2 linked regions of the Bernardetia sp. MNP-M8 genome follow. The main gene of each other region encodes a partner of the protein of the gene in region 2 in a complex. Links are inferred from orthologs where the notes say so. Each region holds a gene or a part of one and is shown on either strand. Other genes may lie near its edges. The genes, in order: hisH and hisF.

Region 1 (11,493 bases), 480 kb from region 2 along the record:
ATCATTAAAGGCTATGAATTCTATCAAATGAATAATTTCGTGTTCGATGACATGCATGAGGGCTTCTAAACGATTTTTGGTTTCAAAACCTGCTAGATTAATAGTTTTATTACTTGTTTGATCTTTGAAAGAATTAAAAATTAAATATGCAGAAATACGCATTCGAAACTGAATCGGGTTTTGCTTTGTAACTTTATAATACATTAGCTTTCCACCTGCCGAAGTCATTTTTTTAGAAAAATCAAAAGCCATTCTGTCAATTACTTTGTTCTCTTTAAAGTAATTATCAAAAAAATAAGTATCGTACAATTCAAAAATCAGTTTTATATCATTATTCGAAACGACTTGAAAATTATCCGTTTTTATTTGTTTGGATTGAATAAAAACTTGCTGACGGACTTTTTCAAATCGTTCGTTTATTTCCTTTTTTGAATAGTTGTAGGTTAGAAGTTTCATAATAGTTTAAATCCTCAACGACGGTTAAACCTCGTTGAGGATTAGATAAAATTTACATTTCAATTCCCATTTTTTGCATCAAAAATACAGCATTTGTATTCTGACAAACGCCTTTTTTAATTTTATAAGGATAATGCAGACCTGTTTCCATATTTTCTACTTCAAAGGCGTAGTTTGTAATTTTGTCTGGAAACTCAGCTTCTAATTTTGAAAGTTCGATGTCGTGAGAAGCAATAAAAGCAGTGGCAGGAAGTTTTAAAAGCTGTTTGATAATTGCTACTGAACCCAAATAACGGTCTTTTGAATTTGTTCCTCTCAAAATTTCATCTAAAAGAACTAAATTATATTCTCCTTTTTTATCTGCTTCTTCCAAAATATCAAGAATTTGTTTTAGTCGTTTTAGTTCTGCAAAGAATGAAGATTCTCCTTTTTCTAGTGAATCAATAATACGCATACTACTACTAATAAGCATAGGAACAAAATCAAATTTTGTAGCACAAACAGGCGCACCAGCGCATGCCAAAACCATATTTATTCCCAATGCTCTCAAAAATGTACTTTTTCCTGCCATATTTGAGCCTGTAATAAGTGCAATTTCACGTATATTTTTAGCTGTAAAATCATTTGCTATTCTAACTTCTTGTTTTAGAAGTGGATGCGACATTTCTACAATCTCAAAAGCATTTTCTGTTACTTTTTGTTCGCTTCCATTCATATTCAAAACAGAAATGGTAGGAAAAATATATTCTTTATGATTGAATGAAAAAGAAGCCAAACTAAATAAAGCCTCAAATTCTGCCAGCGTTTCTACCCATTTTGGCGTATCGTTTTTATGTTCTTTTCGCCATTTTTCTAGTTTTATAGCAAAATGAATATCCCATAAAAAAAGTCCATTTAAAAACATAAAAGCAACTCCATTCATACGGTATTCAAACAATTCTAATGTTTTGGCTAATTCTTGAGCTGCCTTCGAACTTCCTTTTAGGTCATTTTGTAAAGTCTTGGTCTCCTCTTTTTGAAAAGTAGCATTTTCTATAATTTCCCATAAAGAAGCGTACTTTTGCAGAAAAGGAATGTTTTTTCCTACGGTGTCATACGTCATTTGTAGTTTAGGAAACATACTTCCCACAATTCCGAGTTGAGCTAAAGAAAGAAAAACAGGTAAAATATAAGTAACAAATCCCATAAATGTAGCTACCCAACTCAAAACAGTAATAAGAGGCAAAACAAAACGAATAATATTTAATACTTTGCTTTCCAAAAATGAATCTTCTGATTGAAGCCATTTTTTAAGTTGAGCATATTCTTTTGGTGTTTCTTCGCTTAAATGCGCTGTTGTTTGTAAGTCAAGACGTAATTCTGTGCTTTTTTTTGAATCTTGTGCTAGTTCTTTTACAATTTCTTGTCTTTTCGTAATTGTCTTTTCATCTGTTTTTTCTGAAAGCCAATTTGCTAAAAAACTTCTTCCTACACTTGTGTGGGTGCGTGATATATAAGAGAAAAGACTTGTTTGTCCGAAAATATCCAAATCTTTGATGTAAGCGTGCAGAACATCATAAAATTCCATTCCATCATCTAGATTTTCGAAATTATACTCTAATCTTTCATTTTCTTTTTCTAAAAGAGTAATTCTTGTTTTCCAATAATTTCTTTTTTGTTCGGATTTTTGATATAATTTTACTAAAAAAATAAATCCAAAAAACAAGAGGAAACTAGAACCAGTTACGATTTGCCAGCCTTCATTAAGCAAAAAATAAAGAACTACTAGAGCAGCAAAAAAATAAACCAGTCTAATTGTTGCAATCAAACGAGATTGATTTTTAAATTTTGAAAAGATCTGATTAGCTTCTGAAAGATAAGATTGATACATATTAGAGTAGATAATTGTCAGTTAATAACTATTTGTATTATAAAACATTGTTTAAAAAATGTAATATTAAAAGTAATAATTTGTATTTTAATCACTTAATAATTATTGAAAACAATCTGAAATAATAAAGGTTTTATTTTAAATAAAGTGTACTTTTGCGTGCTTTTATGACTGCACTTAATCGCTCAATTACTCATTAATCTATATTTTCTTTGGAGAAAACGAGTCTAAAAAATGAGATTGCAAATATACATAATACTCTACAAACAGACTTCAAAAAAGCACTTGTTTGTAGAGTGATTTTACAGAACAATTCTTAGTTCTGTGTTTTTTAACCTAAATTAGTAGCTTTTACTAATTAAAAATTTAATTTTTAACTTACTTTTATGTCAATAGATAAAAAAGAAAATGTTATATCGACTTTCGAAACTGAACAACACGTATTAAAACTTCGTACTGTTGAGCCAACCGATGCAGCCGATATTGAAGAAATATCAAAACTGATTTATGCAAAAGATCAAGCGTGGACGAAAGAGTCAATTATGAAATTGCTTGAAATGTTTCCAGAAGGACAGATTTGTATAGAAGACAAAGGAAAAGTAATTGCTTATGCGCTTAGTATGGTAATTGATTATTCCAAATTTGGAGATAATCATACTTATCATGATATTGTAAGAGATAATTTTATAAATCACGACGACGATGGAGATGTTATTTACGGAATTGAGGTAAGTGTAAATCCAAATAGCCGTAATATGCGTTTGGGAAGACGTCTTTATGATGCTCGTAAAGAATTATGTGAAAATCTAAACCTAAAAGGGATTATTGCTGGAGGACGTATGCCAAACTTTAGTAAATATTCTGATTCGGTAACACCTAGACAATATCTAGAGAAAGTACGCCAAAAAGAAATTTACGATCCTGTTTTGACATTTCAATTGAGTAATGGTTTTCACGTAAAAAAAGTATTGCGCAATTATTTACCTGATGATATAGAATCAGAAGCATACGCAAGTCTTTTAAAGTGGGATAATATTTATTATGAAGAAAAACCTGCTCTTGTAAACCAACCAAAAGAAGTTATACGTATTGGTGTGGTTCAGTGGCAGATGCGTAATGTAAAATCAGTAGAATCGTTTTTTGAGAATGTTGAGTTTTTCGTAGATGCGCTTAGCTCATACCGTGCTGATTTTGTTCTCTTCCCTGAATTTTTCAATGTTCCTTTGATGGCAGAGTTTAATGAAGAAGATACAGCAAAGGCAATTCGAAAACTAGCAGAATATACCGAAGAAGTTAGAGATAAACTTGTGGGTTATGCTGTTTCTTATAATGTAAATATTATTGGAGGAAGTCTTCCTTTATATGAGAATGGAAAGCTCTATAATGTTTCTTATTTGTGCCGTCGTGATGGAACGTGGGATGTTCAATACAAAATTCATATTACACCAAGTGAAGTAAATGATTACGGAATGGTTGGTGGAAACAAAGTAAAAGTTTTTGAAACTGATGTAGCAAAAATTGGTATTTTAATTTGTTATGACTCAGAATTTCCAGAGCTTTCTCGTATGATGGCAGAAGAAGGAATGCAAATTTTGTTTGTTCCTTTCTCTACTGACATGCAGAATGGTTATATGCGTGTACGTGTTTGTTCTCAAGCTCGTGCTGTTGAGAATGAATGTTATGTAGCCATTGCAGGTAGTGTAGGAAATCTTCCAAAGGTAAAAAATATGGATATTCAGTTTGCTCAGTCGGCTGTTTTCTCACCTTCAGATTATTCTTTTCCTAATAATGCCATTATTGCAGAAGCAACTCCAAATACAGAAATGACAATGATTGCTGATGTAAATCTTGATTTATTGAAAGAATTACATAGTCATGGTAGCGTTCGTAACTTAAAAGACCGACGCACTGATATTTATTCTTTGAAATGGAAGAAGAAAAGTGAAGATAAGTAAATAAAATAGTTATTAGTGATAAATTGTAAGTGATAAGAAATAGTACATTTATAATATTCAATAACTTTTCTTTTTCTATTATCATTTTTTCATCAACATAAAAAAGTCTATTTCAAAATATTTTGAAATAGACTTTTTTAGTTTTAATAAAATAAGGAGAGAAAACACAGGTACAAGCCCGTCAATGAATGACATCCCTGCCCTGATCACTTCTCCTTTTGCCTTTGTATAAAAAACAGGGTTAAAACCCTGTCCAATTGAATGTAGTTGCTAATAATTTAATTTACAATTTAGCATTTACAATTCAATACTACATTCCCATTCCACCTAAATCCATACCAGGGATATTAGGCATCATTCCTTCTGTGCTTTTTTGCATGTGTTCTTTACTTTTTTCTTCTGCGCCTTCTAATGCCTTGTTTACTGCTGCTACAATTAAATCTTGTAACATTTCTTTATCATCTGCTTTTATAATATCAGCATCGATATCTAGTTTAATGACTTGTTTTTTTCCGTTAGCTACTGCTTTTACCATTCCACCACCTGCTTCTCCTTCGGCTGTAATATTTACGAGTTGTTCTTGCACTTCTTGAAGTTTGGCTTGCATTTCACGCACTTTACCAAACATTTTCATCATGTCTTTCATATCGAATAGGTTTGTTAGTTAATTCTTATCAATTTTTATAATTCGTTTGAATGAAAGTAAAATTACAAAAATTATTGTTTAAATTTTATTTTTTCACTTTGACTTTCAAATTTTCAATTCAGTTTTATCTTAATGGAACGTTTAGTTTATTAAAAAGTTTAAAATATACGCTACATTTAAAACCATAGTTCTAAATCTTGTTCTATAAAACCAATTGGTAAGAGAATTTTTTCTAACTCTTCTTTTTTATAGATTTGATTTACCAACTGTTGCAAGCTATCATTTAAGAAATTATCTTCTATACTAATTTCTTGAATAATTGCGCCTCTGCTTAATTTTATTTTGATTCTATATTCTTGATTTTTGAACGTAATTTTTCTAGTAACTTCACTCGCTGGCGAACGTCCCCAAATCCACTCAAAAGATTTATACTTTTCTTGTGCTAATTTTTCTATTTCAATTATCTCATCTTCTGTTAGTCTATGCAAATGAAAAGGTATATTAAAATACAATAGAATAAAATGAGCCAACTTTTCTTCAAACTCTTCTATTGTTAGAATATCTTCATTATCATTCTGTTTTAAAATATCTTTGATATTCATTACTTTACTTCTTACTGATTTAAGACTTTTTGAATTAACTTCGATATTTGTAGGAATTGTTATAGCTTTTTCTAGTTTTTCTAAATCTGTATCAAAAAGAAGTGTTCCGTGTGTGATAAAACGGTGTTTGTTGGTATACTGAGCTGTACCTGTGATTTTTCGTTTTTCTCCTTTTTCATTTTCTAGCCAAATGTCTGAACGCTTACCAATAGAAGCATTTAGATTTACTGTTTTCAAAAACTCTACAATAGGAACTAGCAGTGAATCATAATTAGCTACCATTTTTGTGTCTAATGGCTTTATAAAGCTAAAGTTTAGATTATTCAAATCGTGATATACAGTTCCACCACCCGAAATACGACGAGAAAGAAAAATATCTTGAGCATTGAGATAATTAAAATTCATTTCTTCCCAAGCATTCTGATTTTTTCCCATGACTAAGGAAGGTTCATTTCTGTAAAAAAGTAAATACTCACTTTCTTTATCAGTAAAATTAGATAGATATTCTTCTAAAGCGAGATTAAAAAATGGATAGTGAGAGGGTGAAAAGATTAGTTTCAAAATGAGTTAAATTTTATATAGGATGGTAAATAAGCTCAAAAATAGTTTTGCAAAAATACTCTAAAAATTTATTTCTTTATTTTCTTTTAAAAAGAATAAATAGTGTCACTTCAGTTTATTAATCCAATCTTTCTCTAAAAAACCATCCTCAATTTCACTCAAATCAAGGTTTGGGTCAAAAAATAATTGACTTCTACGTCCATTCAAAGTTACATAAACTTCTGCTCTAATTATCGGATTTGGATTTTCTTTTGTGGTATATTTCTCCTCCAAAAAATGAGCATATTGTAAAATCATATCAGACTGAAAAGCCATTTGTTTTTCTTGATGTTTATTCAAAAATTCACTATTATCCACAACTCCTTCTTTTCCTGTTTTCGGATTTTTGACATAGAATGTAGCACTTCCAAACTTTTCCATAAGCATTACTCGCCACGAAAAACGATAGCCTTCTTCTTTCCAAAAAAGTGTTTCATTATAGGGCTGACTTGCATATAGCATAAAACGAAAAGGAAATAAAAACTGAAAGATGAAATAAATAGTTAAAACATACAGCCATTTCTTAGAAATGAATTGAAAATTTTTGAGTGGATTTAAAAGTAAATGAGAAGATTGTTTTTTGTTAGAAGAATGAAAAGTAAAATATTTGGAAGTTGTCAGTGAGGACACCGACAACGGTAAGAGTTTATTAAAAAATAAAGAAATAAAATTTAATACTGCTTCGTGATACTTTGCTTCGAAGAAAATCAAAGTTAATGCAATCATAACTACTGGAAAAACGCCAATTTGAAATAAATATCCTGTCATAGCGTGAAAACCAACTACTGCAAAATAAGCAAATAGGCGAGTTTTTCTATAAAATAACGCAAAAGGAATTAATAAATCATACAACATTCCTGTCCACGAAAAAATATAAGCTGTAATTTCATACGGCATCAAAAAACCAAAAATCGGCATATCATAATGAGGAGGAAGCCAAATTTTGAGGGGCATTGCATCAAAAAGCCATTCAGAATTAAGTTTTGCTAATCCTGCATAAAAATAAGTAATGGAAAGTTGAAGCTGAAAAATTAAAATCCAAGCACGAGAAATAGAGAGTGAAGGCAAAACATAAAAAAGATTGAATAAAAAACTTTTTAGATTATACTTACTTTGTCTTTCAAACTTAACTTTCTTTTTGCTTTTGTACCTACCAACGCCAAAAAGTAAACAATCCAATGAATAAAAACGATTCGCAGGAGCAAAAATGAGCAGAAATGCCACCAAACTCACAAAATAATAATGATTGAGATAATAAGTAAGGTCGATAAGTTGGCAATACGTGAAAGTCAGAAATAATAAAATAGCAGAAAGACGATACAAAAAACCAAATGCAACGCCCAAACTTGCCAAAATCAAAACCACATGAACAGCATACATTCCATAACTATTCAACGGCTCAACCCACTCAAAACCAAAATACTTAAAATGAAAAACAGGCTTGATATAATGTTTTTCTATCCAACCCATATACCAAAAACGAAGCGTACTAAAAAAGATAAGTAAACCAAATAAGATTCGGAAACTTACTAAAGGAGCTATTGAAATGGGTTCTTTGAGGAAGTTTTTACCATAGTTTTCGACTCTCATTTTTTATTTATTTTTTAACAGCCGAGGCACGACTAGGGTAAAAAATAGCCATATTATTGTTAGTGTAGTATTCATAAAAATCATACTAGTGGCATAAAAATGATATCCTGTATCTTCAAAAAACAGATATAGAAAAAATAAATCAGATATCAATAATATAAATATAGGTATATATATTAAAAATTTTATTTTAAAAATCTTAGACAAAAAAGAAATTGATAAAACTATAAAATATATTATATGAAAAAATAAAATAAGTAAAATAAAAAAAGAATGTAGTTGTTTACCTTCATTATTACTAGGTGTAAAATATATATTCAGAGTAAAAAGACTTAAAATAAAATTTGTCAAAATTGTTTTGACTTGAGTTCGGAGTATTTGTTTTGATGTATACATATATTGATATGAAAAAATAAGTTCTGTAAAAAAACCTTTTTCATTCTAAAAAACAAACTACACTTTCAAAAAATTCTTCAAAAGCTCTTCTCCAGCATCTGCACTTTTTTCTGGGTGAAACTGTGCTGCATAAAAATTATCTTTTTGTAAAGCTGCCGAAAAAGGTAAGATATAATCACAAGTGGCAACAGTATCTTTGCATAGTTCTGCGTAATAGGTATGTACAAAGTAAAATTGAGAAGGATTATTTACTTGATTAAATAAATTACTATCAAATAATTTTCCTTTTAAATCTTGCGTTGTATTCCAACCCATGTGAGGAACTTTATCAACCGAATTAGTTGGTTTGAATTCTTTTACGTTTACATCAAAAATCCCTAGTCCTTTTGTGTTTCCTTCCTCTGTATGCGAACAAAGAAGCTGCATTCCAAGACAAATTCCTAAAACAGGTTGTTTGAGTGTTGGAATAAAAGTGTCTAAATCTGCATTTTTGAGTTGTTGCATAGCAGATTCTGCGTGTCCAACCCCTGGAAAAATAACTTTGTCAGCCGAACGTAGTGTTTCTTTATCAGCACTTACCACAGCATTTATTCCTAAACGCTGCAAAGCAAAATCAACAGAACGAATATTTCCTGCTTTATAATCTATGATTACTATTTTCATATCTTATTATAAAACCCTAAGGGTCTCAGAAGCCCCTTAGGGTTTATTAAATTTGTTTTAAACTCCTACACTTCCACTTTTTCCTTTTGGTGGATTTGTTGGAATGACTCTTATTTTTTGATTTGTTTTGTCTGATTTATTTTTTGGAGTTATATCTTGTACTTCCAAAGGTCTAGCTGTTTTGTCTTGATCTTTGACTAATGCCAATTTTAAAACTTCTCCAGCTTTTTCTACAAAATGAAACTTCATTCCTTTAATATAATGCTCTTCAATTTCCTCAATGTCTTTTTGATTGCGTTTGCTCATCACAATTTCATTGATTCCAGCACGTTTGGCAGCTAATATTTTTTCTTTGATTCCACCCACAGGAAGCACTTTTCCATGCAGCGTAATTTCGCCAGTCATTGCCAACTGATTTTTGACTCTTCTACGAGAATAAGCAGAGACCATCGCTGTAAGCATCGTAATACCAGCCGAAGGACCATCTTTTGGAACTGCTCCAGCAGGAACATGAACATGCAAATCGTATTGGTCAAAAAGTTGATGGTCAATTTCCCATTCTTCTGCATTGGCTTTCAAATAAGAAAGTGCTGCACTAACCGATTCTTTCATTACATCTCCCAATCGTCCAGATAAAGTAGTTCTGCCTTTTCCTTTACTCAAACTGACTTCGATAGACAAAATCTCGCCTCCATATTGAGTCCAAGCTAGTCCAGTTGCTACACCTACTGTTTCATTTTCTTCAAAAAGTTCTTTATCAAAAGAAGGTTTTCCTAGTATTCTTTCTACTTCTTTTGGTGTAATTTTCTTTTGATAGTCTTCTTCCATAGCCACTGATTTGGCTACACTTCTACAAAGAGAGGCAATTTGTCTTTCCAAACTTCTGACACCTGATTCTCTTGTATAACCTTCTACTACAAAACGCAGTGTTTCGGCAGTAAAACTAACATCTTTTGCTTGAAGTCCGTGAGCTTTTCTTTGTTTGGCTATTAAATGTTGTTTGGCAATTTCAATTTTTTCTTCAATTGTATATCCAGAAACTTGAATAATTTCCATTCTATCACGAAGAGCTGGCTGAATAGTATCTAATGAATTTGCTGTAGCAATAAACAAAACTTTAGATAAATCATATTCTGTTTCTAGATAATTGTCTACAAAAGTATCATTTTGCTCTGGGTCTAAAACCTCCAATAAAGCTGAAGAAGGATCTCCACGAAAATCGCTACTTACTTTATCAATTTCATCTAAAACAAAAACAGGGTTTGAAGAACCTGCTTTTTTTACATTTTGCATAATTTTCCCAGGCATTGCACCAATATAAGTACGACGGTGTCCTCTAATTTCAGATTCATCGTGCATTCCACCTAACGAAATACGCATATATTTTCTACCAAGTGCCTTTGCAATAGATTTTCCTAGAGAAGTTTTGCCCACCCCTGGAGGTCCATACAAACACAAAATAGGACTATCTAATGAATTTTTGAGTTTCAGAACAGCTAAATATTCTAAAATACGTTGCTTTATTTTTTCTAATCCATAATGCTCTTTATCTAATACTTTTTTTGCATTATGTAAATCTAAATGGTCTTTTGTAGTAAACTGCCAAGGCAAATCTAACATGAATTCCAAATAAGAAAGTGTAATGGAATAATCAGGAGAAGCTGGATTCATACGAGCAAAACGTTCTACTTCTTTCAAGAAAAACTCTTTTGTTTCTTCACTCCACTGTTTTTCATCTGCTCTTATATGCAGTTTATTTATGTCTTTATCATTTTCATCTCCAATTTCATCTTGAAGAGTTTTGATTTGTTGGCGAAGAAAATACTCTTTTTGTTGCTGGTCTAAATCTGAATTTGTTTTTTCTTTTATATCACTTTTGAGTTCTAAAAGCTGAATTTCACGGTGCATAATCTTTAAAAGCTGCACAGCTCTGTCCATTACTTTTGGAAGTTCTAGTAACTTTTGTTTTTCTTTTACCTCTACATTTGTATTGGCAGATAGAAAATTAATTAAGAAATTAGGACTTTCAATATTTTCTAAAGCAATTTGGGCTTCTGGTGGAATATCCGAACTCAAATGCAAAATTTTAAAAGCTGCTTCTTTTATAGATTCTATAAGAGCTTCTTTTTTACGTCCGTCATTTTTCTTACTTCCTTTTGAGTTATCTAATGAAAAATCCGTCAGATAATTTACTTTACCAATTAAGAATGGTTCTTCTTGTGTAATTTCATGAAGTTCAAAACGTTGCTTGCCTTGTACTATGATAGTTGTATTACCATCAGGCATCACAATCTTTTTTACTATTTTGGCGACTGTTCCCACAAAATGCAAATCAGTTTTTTGTGGTTCGTCTTCCCCCAAGTTTTTTTGAGAAATTACACCAATATAACTCTCGTCTCTATATGCTTTCTTTATTAAACGTAGAGATTTCTCACGCCCTACAGTAATAGGCATAATAATTCCAGGAAATAAAACAGTATTTCTGACAGGTAAAATAAATAATTCTTCAGGCAAATCGTCTTCTAGTTCACGAGCTGAATTTTCTAGTTCTTCCAAGTCTATTTGAGGAATATCATCTTCGGTAAAAGGCACTTTTATATTTTTCAAAAAATGTATATGATTTTAGTGTATTTGAATATCAAAATTAGAAAGAATAACTATAACAACAAAAAAGTGTCAGATTGTCAGTGCTTGATTAAAAAAACACCTGTAAAT
Region 2 (11,665 bases):
ATTATAGCCTTTATTTTTCCAATGAAAATATATAACCAACCTGCTCGCAACGAGTGGGAATCTATCTGTACTCGTCCTACTTTTTCTTTAAAACAAATTGAAACACAAGTTCAAAATATTCTACAATCTATTAAAGAAGAAGGCGATACAGCTCTCAAAAAATTTACAAAAGAATTTGATAAAATAGATATAGAAGATTTTAGAGTAAGCGTAGAAGAACTTCAAGAAGCTGAAAATCTAGTTTCTGAGTCACTCAAAACGGCTATTAATCACGCTTATAAAAATATTTTAATCTTTCACCAAAGTCAACAAGACCAAGTAAAGAAAGTTGAAATTACAAAAGGAATTACGTGTTGGAGAAAAAGTGTAGGTATAGAAAAAGTAGGTTTGTATATTCCGGGGGGAACTGCTCCTCTTTTTTCTACTGTTTTGATGCTTGGAATTCCTGCCAAAATTGCTGGCTGTAAGAATGTAGTTTTGTGTTCTCCTCCCAATAAAGAAGGCAAAATTCACCCTGCTATTCTCTATGCTGCTCATCTTGTAGGTGCAACTGATATTTTCAAGATTGGAGGCATACAGGCGATTGGTGCAATGGCGTATGGAACGGAGTCTGTGCCAAAAGTATATAAAATTTTTGGTCCTGGAAATCAGTATGTAACGGTTGCCAAACAACTTATTCAAAATGAAGGAATTGCAATTGACATGCCTGCTGGTCCTTCTGAAGTAGCTGTTTTGGCTGATAAAAGTTGTGTTCCTAGCTTTGTAGCTGCTGATTTGCTTTCTCAAGCCGAACATGGAAAAGATAGCCAAGTTATTTTGATGACAGACAATGAAGAAACAGCAAATCAAATAAAAGCAGAAGTAGAAAAACAGCTAGAATCACTTCCTAGAAAAGAATTTGCTCAAAAATCGTTAGAAAATAGTCGTTTTGTTGTCTTGAAAAACAGACAAGAAATTTTAGATATGAGTAATTTTTATGCTCCTGAGCATTTGATTATTGCTCTTGAAAATCCAGAAGAAGCAGCCGAACATATCATTAATGCAGGTTCTGTGTTTTTAGGAAATTACACACCTGAGTCTGTTGGAGATTATGCTTCTGGCACAAATCATACCTTGCCAACAGATGGACATGCAAGAGCTTATAGTGGAGTTTCATTAGATAGTTTTGTCAAAAAAATTACATTTCAATCTCTTACAAAAGAAGGACTGAGTCAAATTGGACAAACAGTAATTGAGATGGCAGAAGCAGAAGAATTAAAAGCTCATGCAAATGCTGTTCGTGTTAGATTATAAAAGATAGAAATGCTGTCAAGGCTTGTTGATTTGAACCTTGGCAGCTACTATAAAATAAAATTTCGTCATTGATTTTTAATTTCTTACATAAAATAGCGTTATATTTGGGTTAAAATATGTTTTTTTAGTAATCCTTCTGTCTATTCTAATCAGCAACAATGCGAAATTATTTATTTAGTTCTTTTTTATTTTTGGTTTTTCTATCATTTTTTGTGTTTCCTACAAAAGCTCAGTTTGTAACAAATGATGGTGAAAGGCTGACTGTTGAAATGTGTTTAGAAAAATCTGAAGGGCGCAAAAATCAAGGTGATTATAGAGGAGCAAGTGATTTTTTGAATAAAGCAGCTCTAATCCATTGGGACAAAAAAGAATTGCGACCAGCCATTACTTATTTTCAAAAGTCATTAATTTTCAATCAGAAAGTAGATAATCAGAGTGGAATGTATGGCATTTATAGTAACCTTGCTACTATTTATGCCGATTTAGAAAAATTTGATTCTGCACTTATTTTCTTCCAAAGAACATTAGAAGGACGAAAAAAACAAGGTATAAAAGAACCTATTATTTCAGCTCAAATAAATACGGCTGTTGTTTTAAATAATCTCAAAAGACACGATGAAGCAGCCAAGCAACTAGTAGATGGATTAAGTTTAGCAAAAGAATCCTTTGATTTGGAACAAATGAGAAGCATTTATGGAATGCTTGCCGAAACCTACGAAAAAGCAGGAAACTCTGAAAAAACAAAAGAATATTTTGAATTGTATCGCAATTTTCATGAGATGTCACAACAAAGAAAAATGGCTGTTGTGAGTGCAGAAGCAGACAAAGCAAGACTACAAGCAGCTTTAGCAGAAACAGAAAAACAACGAGCAGAATTAGAAATTGCCTTAAAAAACACCAAACTACAAGAACAAGAAAAAAATATAGAAAGTAAAAATGATGAATTAAATAAACTAGAATCTAATTTCACAAAACAAGAACTAGCCTATAAAGTCCTTCAACAAGAAACAGACTTACAAGAAGCCAAGTTTGCCCAAGAACAAGCCGAAAATGAACAGAAAATAGCAAGACAAAGACTTTATATCGGAGGCATTGCAGCTATTTTATTACTTGCTCTAGTAGGAATTATTTTTATTTATAGAAGCAGGCAACAAAAAAAGAGAGCCAATTTAGAATTACAAGATAAAAATGACGAGATTAGTTTTCAACAAATGCACATCATGCAACAAAACCATGAGTTAGCGAAAGCTGTAAATGAAATTGAAGATAAAAATCATCAAATTACATCTAGTATTACTTACGCAAAACGCATTCAAGAGGCAATGCTTCCCAATATTGCCAATATTCAAAAAGCACTACCCGAATCATTTGTCTACTTTCGTCCTCGTGATATTGTAAGTGGCGACTTTTACTTTTTTCATCATTTTGAGGAAGAACAAAAAGTAGTTTTAGCTGCTGTTGATTGTACAGGTCATGGCGTACCAGGAGCATTTATGTCTATGATAGGAAATGAAATTTTGAGTAGAATTGTAGCAGAAAATAATATATGTTCGCCTGCAAAAATTCTGACTCAGTTAGATAAAGGAATTACAACAGCTTTACACAAAGACGAAACAAATATCCATGATGGAATGGATTTAGCTCTCGTTTGTATAGATAAAAAGAATAAAACCCTTACTTTTGCAGGAGCAAAAAACCCTATTTTTTATATCCAAAATAATCAATTAGAGGTAATAAAGGGCGATAAGATGCCTATTGGTGGTTCAGAAAGAGAACATAAAAGTGAGTTTACAGAGCATGTTATTGATATTTCTATTCCAACCACATTTTATATTTTTTCTGATGGTTTTCAAGACCAATTTGGAGGAGAGCGAGGACGCAAGTTTATGGTAAAAAACTTTAGAGAGCTACTATTTGATATTCATACAGAAGATACAGCAGAACAAAAACAAATTCTCTATCAAACTTTTAAAAATTGGATAGGAAACGAACATAAACCAATTGACGATGTACTTGTAATTGGTGGTAGAGTTTAGAATATTTATTCTGAATGACGTTTGAAATAGTATTTTTTGTAAATTTGTAGTGTTAAAATTAACTTTAAATAAAAAGTAAGAAGATAAGATAAAATAATATGGTAAAGATTGGAAATGTAGAGTTAGGCGACTTCCCTCTTTTGCTTGCACCGATGGAAGATGTAAGTGATCCTCCTTTTCGTGCTGTCTGTAAAGCCTGTGGTGCAGATATGATGTACACCGAATTTATTTCGGTAGAAGGATTAATAAGAGATGCAGATAAGAGTGTAGAGAAATTAGATATTTTTGATTACGAGCGTCCTGTTGGTATTCAAATTTTTGGTGCTGAGCTAGATTCTATGCTTTTGGCTACCGAAATTGTTGAACGAGAAAATCCAGAAGTTTTGGATATAAATTTTGGTTGTCCTGTCAAAAAAGTTGTTTGTAAAGGTGCAGGAGCTGCAATTTTGAAAGATATTCCTAAAATGGAACTCTTATCAAAGGAAATTGTAAATAAAACCAAACTTCCTGTTACGGTAAAAACCCGTTTGGGTTGGGATCACGATTCTATAAAAATTTTAGAAGTTGCAAAGCGTTTGCAAGGGGTTGGTGTTCAGGCACTTTCTATTCATGGACGTACTCGTAAGCAGATGTATACAGGAGAAGCTGACTGGTCGTATATTGCAGAAGTCAAAAATAGTCCTGATATTCATATTCCTATCTTTGGAAATGGCGATATTGATTCTCCTCAAAAAGCATTAGAATACAAAAATCGTTTTGGTGTTGATGGAATTATGATAGGACGTGCAGCCATTGGTTATCCTTGGATTTTTAGAGAAATAAAACATTATTTGGCTACTGGCGAGCTTTTACCACCTCCAACATTAGAAGAGCGTTTGGACATTTGTAGAAAACATTTTATGTTTTCTTTAGAATGGAAAAGAAGTGAAATAACAGCAATTAATGAAATGAAACGTCATTATGCAGCTTATTTTAAAGGATTAAGAGGAATTAAACAATATAGAATGCGACTTGTTCAGTCTAGTAGTTCACAAGAAGTATTTGATATTCTAAACGAAATTGAAACTCAATATGCAGGAATAGAGTTTGTCCACGAATATTAATCAATAAAATTACCAAACAGACAAAATGTCTGTTCTACATTAAACCAAAAATATCATGAAATTTATCAAATCTGTTTTTCCAGTCATTACATTAGCTGTTTTGTTTTTATTTTCTTCTTGTGATGAAAACAATATTTATAGAAATCATGAAGACGTAAATTCGGTAGGTTTTAAGTGGAATATGAGCGATGAGAAAACCTATAAAGTAAATGTAGAAGAAGCAGGAATGTATGATATTTCGATAGAATTACGTCACGGAATAGCCATTCCTTATCAAAACCTTTTACTTACACTTACTTACGAAACGCCAGATGGAAAAGCATCTGAAGAAAAAGTAGATTTTACATTACGTGATGCTGGTGGACGTGCAGTAGGCGAAGGTGTAGGCGAAACATATGATACAAGACAAGTGGTGATGTCTAATTCCGAATTAGAAAAGGGAACATATACTTTCAAAATAAAACACGCAATGCCAAAACAAGATCCTATAAATCCAGTCTTGGAAGTCGGTTTGGTAGTGGATAAAGTAAAGAAATAAATCTGTAGCGTACCTTTTAAGGTGCGAAAATGTAATGTAGCCTTTAGGCTGCGATTTATGATTAGATAAAATAACTATGAATCTTCAACTCATTCCTGCCATTGATTTAATTGATGGTAAATGTGTTCGTCTTACGCATGGCGATTATGACACACAAAAGATATACAATTCAGACCCTTTAGACCAAGCCAAAATCTTTGAAGACAAGGGAATAAAACGTCTTCATATAGTAGATTTGGATGGCGCAAAAGCTGGACAACCAAAACACTTACAAATTCTAGAAAAAATTGCTTCTCAAACTGATTTAGTTATCGATTTTGGTGGAGGAATCCGTCATTCTGATTCTATTAAAAGTATTCTTTCTAGTGGTGCTAAAATGGTAAGTGTAGGAAGTGTAGCTGTAAAAAATCCAGAGATGTTTGAAAGTTGGTTATCTGAATTTGGTGGAAATTCTATTTTATTGGCTGCTGATGTTCGTGGTGAAAAGCTACTTACAGATGCGTGGAAAAAAGAAAGTGAATTTACCATTTTTGAGTTTATTGAAAAATGGAAACAAAAAGGACTTACCCAATTTTTTTGTACTGATATTACCAAAGATGGCGCATTAGAAGGCTTAAATACTGACTTTTATGGAGAATTAAAAACTAAATTTCCAGATCTTACAGTCATAGCTAGTGGAGGAGTAACCAGTCAAGATGATTTAGTTTTGCTTGATAAATTAGGCGTTGATGGTGCAATCGTAGGAAAGGCAATTTATGAAAATAGAATTACTATTTGATTTTATAATTCATTAATAATTTATCATTCACAATTAATAATTCAAAAACTTTGTTATCCAAAAGAATAATTCCCTGTTTAGATATAAAAGATGGTCAGACCGTAAAAGGAGTTCAGTTTGAAGAACTTCGTTTTGCTGGCGACCCTGTTGAGTTAGGCGAAAAATACGCAAAAGAAGGAGCTGACGAACTTGTTTTTTTAGATATTACAGCCACGCATGAAAAGAGAAAAACACTTAAAGAACTAGCTCTCCGAATTGCCAAAAACTTAAATATTCCGTTTACAGTTGGTGGTGGTGTGAGTAGCGTTGAAGATGTTTCTGTTTTGCTAGAAGCTGGTGCAGATAAAGTTACCATAAATTCGGCTGCCGTTCTGAATCCAAACCTCATTGAAGAAACTTCCAAACGTTTTGGTAATCAATGTATTGTCATTGCGATTGATGCTAAAATGAATGTGTCAGGAATAAACAAAGGAAAATGGGAAGTACACACAGGAGGAGGACGAAAAAATTTAGGAATTGACCTTTATGAATGGGCAAAAGAAGCACAAGAACGAGGAGCAGGAGAAATTTTGTTTACCTCAATGAGTCACGACGGAACAAAAAATGGTTTTGCTTGTGATGTCTATTCAAAACTAAGTCAGATTTGTAGCATTCCGATTATTGCAAGTGGAGGAGCAGGAACTACACAGCATTTTGTAGATGTTTTTAATGAAGGAAGAGCGGATGCTGCCCTTGCTGCCAGTATTTTTCACTTTGGAGAAATTCCTGTTCCTGTTTTGAAAAAAGAACTTTTTGAGAAGGGAATTCATGTTAGGATTTAAGAGAAGATTGGAAATTAGGAATTAGGAAAAAGGCTACTTTTATTAAACTTGTTTTAATAAAAGTAGTTATAAATTGAAATTTCATACAATAAAAATGCTATTGTAGTTACTTCTACCTTCCTAATTCTAAATTGGTTTCTATGATTGTCAATACTTCTACTCAAGGTTGGGAAATAATTTTTCAACGAGCGCACGGACTTTTGGCTTCCAAAATTGGTTTTTATTGGCAAAAAAGAGAACGTCCAGAAAGATGGTTAGAAACGCTTACAGCCATTGCCGAACACGACGACGAGCAAATCGGTTGGAAAGGAATGTATCATATCACAGAAGCTGGTGCACCTCAAGATTTTTCTTTATCCAAATTTTCATTAGAACAAGCACAGAGGATTGCAGCCGTTTCTCGTTACAAATCTCAATGGATTGCCTTGATGATTTCGATGCATTTGTCTTATTTATACGAATCTTTAAGAGAAGAAAAAGCTGCAAAAGAAGAAGGACTGACTTTGAAAGAACATAAAAAAACGATTGAATTTTTGAATTTACAGAAAGAAAATCAGAAATTATTTCGAAAAAATTTGAAAGTAAATCAACAAGAAGCTCAAAAAGCCTATAATCTTATTCATTTTTGTGATAGATGTTCGCTTATTTTATGTAGACAGAATATTCCCGAAGACGGACGTAAAGTAGAAGTTTTTGTTTTGCCAAACGGAGAAAAAAGCTATTTACATCAACGAGAAGACAAAACAATTTGTATTACACCGTGGGTTTTTGAAGAATCCGAATTTGAGGTAAAGGTAGAAGTGCATTGTCTTTCTCAATTAAAATTTGAAAATGATAAAGAATTAGCCAATGCGCTTCCGTCTGCTACAATTATAGAAAAAAAATGGTTTTTTAGGAAGTAAAATTAGACCCTAAGGCTAGGCTGTTTAGAATTTCAAAAATTCTTCCTAGAAAAGATGATTATTTTAAATCATTTTATTTTTGTAGAAATTTAGCTGCGTAGCTGCGAAACATTGGTAGAATCGAAAAATATTAAGTTCAAAAAGCTGCGTAGCTGCGTAATATTGTTGTTTGGTATTTGAAAGTTATTAAATTTCAACATTTCGCAGCTACGCAGTTCTAAATACGGAAATTAATTTGATTCTCTACATCCGAAGGTCAGCGAGTCAGCGAAGCTAAACATTACGCAGCTATGCAGCTAAAATACGCTACATTTTTAAAAATCATAATTACAAAACTGCACGAAAAAATAACCAAATTATAAACACCCTACCCTAAGGGTCTGTATTTTATTTCATATCCTTTACTTTCTGCAAAACCTCTCTAGGTTCTGCACGTTTTTTATAATCTGCATCTAAGAAAGCATATACAATTTCATTTTCAGAATTTATAATATAGGTCGCAGCCAAAGGCAATGTATAAGAAGCGTCTCCATTATACTTTTCTAAACCCATATTTTTATAGGCTTCTCTGATAGATTCGTCCAATGGAAAAACAATTCCATAGTCTTTTGCTACTTTATTTCCTACATCACTCAAAACTTCAAATTCTAATGCGTTTTTTTCTTTTGTAGAAAGTGTACTATCTGGAAGTTCGGGCGTAATGGCAATTAACTCAATATTTTCAGCTTTTATTTCTGGTAAAATATCTTGCCAAGCAGCCAAAGTAAGATTACAATATGGACACCAGCCTCCTCTATACCACGTAATGATAGTATAACCATTTTTTGTTTTGTCGGCTAAAGTTATTTTTTTTCCTGTTGCATTTGGAAGTGTAAAATTAGGAGCTTTATCACCTTCTTTTTTAGAGTTGCCTATAATTCCACTTGCAGCTACTTTTTCGATGGCAGCTTCATACGTTTTTACTTTTTCTGGGTCTGCACGCTCTTTGAAAGCAGTTGCTTTATTTTCTAGTTGTTCGGTTAGTGATTGTATTTCTGTTTGGTTAGTTTCATCTACAAGCACTTCTGTTTTTGGTGTTGTTACTTCTACTTGTTCTTCGCTTTGTGCTTTTTTGTTATTGGAACATGAAAAAAAGCCAAAAGTCAGCAATAAAGAAAGAATAAATAAAATTTTTGATAACTTGAATGTTTTGTTAGTCATTTTGAAATGAATTTTCTAAAAAAATATAATTGATTGGTGTATTTCTTTCCCTCTATTTTTCTTGTAAAGATATATAAATCAGAACGTTTGTTCCAATTAGCTATGAAAAATTTGTAATTAAATAACAAATCCTTTTATTGTGAGTGAATAAAAGGATTTGATAACTAGTTTTTTAATTGCGTATTTGATAAAATATTTTTAATTTGAATAAAGTGTCTAATTTCATGGTTTATCACAAAACGAAATGTATCACCCAAATTAAATTTCAGAAGAGGAAGCGTAAGAGAAACCTTTGTTTTGTTCCAATCTACCTGTTGAGCCTTTTCTAAAAGTCGCATAAATTCATTTTGGTCATCGATAAAAGTGTCCAAAACTCGTCTATCTACGCCACTATGAATTGGGTTTTTGTCTTTGAAAGTCTTCATTTTGTTTCCAATTCGCAAAGAATGATTTGCTGTCGGACTTTTATTCTCACTTATCGAAACGATTCCTTTCTGAACAGGAAGCATAGAATTAGCTGAATAATTTCCTAAAAATCCACTTTTGAAAATGTAATCTTGATTTGATGTGAGTTTGTTTTTGTCTATTTTTTCATCAATTCGCTTTTCGATCTCTTCCAAATAAAAAATACTATATCGATTTAGATGTTCGATACATTCTAAGACAGTCCAACTTTCTGTATTCGGACGAAAATTTAATTCATCATTTGATAACTGTTGAAGCTGAACTGTTTTTTGAAGAATTGTTTTGATTTCTTCAATTAGACTCTGATTAAGTTTTGAGGTTTGTATTTTCATAGAGAAAGAATTTTAATAGTTTGATTATTTACTACAAAAATACAAGCCTTTATACTTTAAAACATTGATTGAAATCAAGAATTTGAAATAATCATAATTTTATACTACTTGATACTTATTCTTCTATCTATTAATTCTTTGTCTAAATAAAGCAAGTGTAGTCAAATCTTTGCCAATTCCGATGCGTGGAATAGAGTAATTTGCTGGTGCATTTTTATAACCAAAAAAGTTGACTGCAAACGCTATTTTGAAATAAGTAGGAGCTTGTCTGGTTACTTCTTCACTATATGACCCAAATGGATAAGCTAAATACTCACAAGTTTTATTTAACTGGCTTTCAATAGTAGCTTTTGAGTTAGCTAACTCACTTTGTACTTGTGTAGGAGTCATATTTTCTAAATACCCATGATTTACAGTATGCGATTCTACTTCAAAAAGTGAATTTGCTTCAATACTACGCAACTGATTCCAACTCATTTTTGAGTGTGAACCTCCTGTAGTTCCTACAAAACCTGTATGAACAAAAAAAGCAGCTTTAAAATTATGTTGCTCTAAAATAGGTAGCGCATTGGTGTAGTTTCCAATGTATCCATCATCAAAAGTAAGCAAAACACTTTTTTGAGGAACAACAGCATGATTTGTAACAACTTCATAAAATTCATCTAAAGAAAGCGTACGATAGCCTTGAGACTTGAAGAAATTCATTTGTTCGATAAAATTAGGTGTACTTACATCACTACCATATATAGGATTTGTCAAAACCTCGTGATACATCACTACCAAAGGCATTCTATCATACGTTATCAAATAGGGATTTTTGTAGTCTGTAGCTCTATTTTGTTTCACCAAAGCACGATAAAGAATTACAGAAACTTCTCCACGAGTAGTATTTTCATTTGCTCTGAAATTACGTTTGTTTGGATAGTTAGCGACCAAATTATTGATTGTGGCATTAGCTATGGAAGGTTTCGCCCATGTTGCTAGTTGAGAAGCATCATCGTAATAAGAAGATAAACGAGCTACATCTCCACCTGTCAGATTAAGTCCATTCGAAATTGCTACTAAAGATTGTGTACGAGTAAGATTTGCAGAAGGCATAAATGTTCCATCAGGATAACCAGATAAAAACCCACCACGATATGCCTTTTGAATAGCATTATAAGCCCAATGTGTTGTAGGAACATCAGGAAATTCGATGGCTGTGCGTATAGGTGTAGGATTCAAAACACTTGAAATAAAAGCTGCAAACTCTGCTCTTGTTAGAAAATTATTTGGTTTAAATGTTCCATCAGGATAACCTGAAGCGTAATTATTAGAAATAAGATATTCTATTTCAAACTTTGCCCAATGTCCATTAATATCAGAAACAGAGAATAATTGTTGAGGGGAGTTTAAATTTTTAGAAGAACTTGTTTTTTGATAGGATTTGGCAGAAGTCTCAGTGCAATCATGATGAGAAGCATTCTCCATAATCTCTTGATTTATAATTTGCCCTTCATCTACACAAGCAGAGAGAGAAAATATAAAAAACATCAAACATAATTTGATGCATATTTTACTTGATTTATAATTAAATTTTAACATTTTATTAATTAGGTTTTAAAAAAACAACCTTTTGTATTTATAATCCAGTAGCCAAACTATCAGCAGTGATGGATTTTGTACAAAAGGTTGTAGTATATTATTTATGGCTTAGTTAGTAGAATAAACTCTGTGCATCCAAAGTAAGCCATCAGGAGAGAAAGCTGCACGAATAGCACTTTTCCTATATCTAGTAGCTTTTCCGATTGTTTGACCACGAGTATATCCAGAACTATAAGCTACTTGATCCCATTTTCCATATGGGTCATGAACATAATAATAATCAGCATCATGCCCTAAAAACACTAAAACATGTCCAAAACTTGTAGTATATCCATGAGCAATAACAGGCTTTCCTTGGTCTAATAAAGTCTCCATTTGAGCTAATGTACCATTCTGCTTTCCTTCTACTCGTACATTCAAACCAAAATAAGCCGCTTCAGAATTGAATACAGCTTGTAAACCAGACACAGTTTGCGCTCTATCTTTTCCATATTCTCTAGTTATGTCATCAGGAGTAGTGCTTCCACCATAATAATTAATTACCATGGCAATGGAAGTGTTCTGACAAGAAGTACCGGGATACAACGCATTATTACGTTGATAGAAATAAGGT

The links.
Region 1: the proteins of hisF (region 2) and hisH are in contact, whole or in part, in a crystal structure (PDB 6RU0), measured with the Thermotoga maritima proteins. The link is inferred for Bernardetia sp. MNP-M8 from one-to-one orthologs. Residues at the interface, in WP_004080486.1 of Thermotoga maritima: Met1, Leu2, Ala3, Arg5, Ser40, Glu41, Asp45, Glu46, Ala70, Glu71, Ile73, Asp74, Ile75, Pro76, Phe77, Asp98, Lys99, Ser122, Gln123, Glu161, Thr195, Leu196, Asn247, Arg249, Glu251; in WP_004080484.1 of Thermotoga maritima: Asn15, Arg18, Arg22, Arg117, Leu118, Pro119, His120, Met121, Gly122, Trp123, Asn124, Asn134, Gly135, Tyr136, Tyr138, Val140, Tyr158, Glu180, Lys181, Ser182, Ser183, Lys184, Ile185.

Annotation. Positions count from the first base shown.
Region 1 is NZ_CP147012.1:4,752,957-4,764,449, forward strand. What follows is about bases 6,976-9,723. They hold hisH (imidazole glycerol phosphate synthase subunit HisH), read right to left. Parts: upstream 8,779-9,723; coding sequence 8,173-8,778; downstream 6,976-8,172. Other genes in these bases: V9L04_RS19220 (HTTM domain-containing protein), read right to left, coding at 6,976-7,719; lon (endopeptidase La), read right to left, coding at 8,836-9,723. Outside these bases: V9L04_RS19195 (SprT-like domain-containing protein), read right to left, coding at 1-456; V9L04_RS19200 (hypothetical protein), read right to left, coding at 509-2,326; V9L04_RS19205 (carbon-nitrogen hydrolase family protein), read left to right, coding at 2,713-4,281; V9L04_RS19210 (YbaB/EbfC family nucleoid-associated protein), read right to left, coding at 4,592-4,927; V9L04_RS19215 (lipoate--protein ligase), read right to left, coding at 5,104-6,090; more of V9L04_RS19220, read right to left, coding at 6,196-6,975; more of lon, read right to left, coding at 9,724-11,385. UniProt on the Escherichia coli protein: IGPS catalyzes the conversion of PRFAR and glutamine to IGP, AICAR and glutamate. The HisH subunit catalyzes the hydrolysis of glutamine to glutamate and ammonia as part of the synthesis of IGP and AICAR.
Region 2 is NZ_CP147012.1:4,275,901-4,287,565, forward strand. What follows is about bases 4,764-7,683. They hold hisF (imidazole glycerol phosphate synthase subunit HisF), read left to right. Parts: upstream 4,764-5,798; coding sequence 5,799-6,569; downstream 6,570-7,683. Other genes in these bases: V9L04_RS17405 (gliding motility lipoprotein GldH), read left to right, coding at 4,764-4,970; hisA (1-(5-phosphoribosyl)-5-[(5-phosphoribosylamino)methylideneamino]imidazole-4-carboxamide isomerase), read left to right, coding at 5,047-5,748; V9L04_RS17420 (DUF3891 family protein), read left to right, coding at 6,710-7,471. In the rest of the region: hisD (histidinol dehydrogenase), read left to right, coding at 22-1,293; V9L04_RS17395 (SpoIIE family protein phosphatase), read left to right, coding at 1,452-3,329; tRNA dihydrouridine synthase DusB, read left to right, coding at 3,428-4,432; more of V9L04_RS17405, read left to right, coding at 4,488-4,763; V9L04_RS17425 (peroxiredoxin-like family protein), read right to left, coding at 7,859-8,671; V9L04_RS17430 (DinB family protein), read right to left, coding at 8,836-9,468; V9L04_RS17435 (S-layer homology domain-containing protein), read right to left, coding at 9,592-11,001; V9L04_RS17440 (S-layer homology domain-containing protein), read right to left, coding at 11,161-11,665.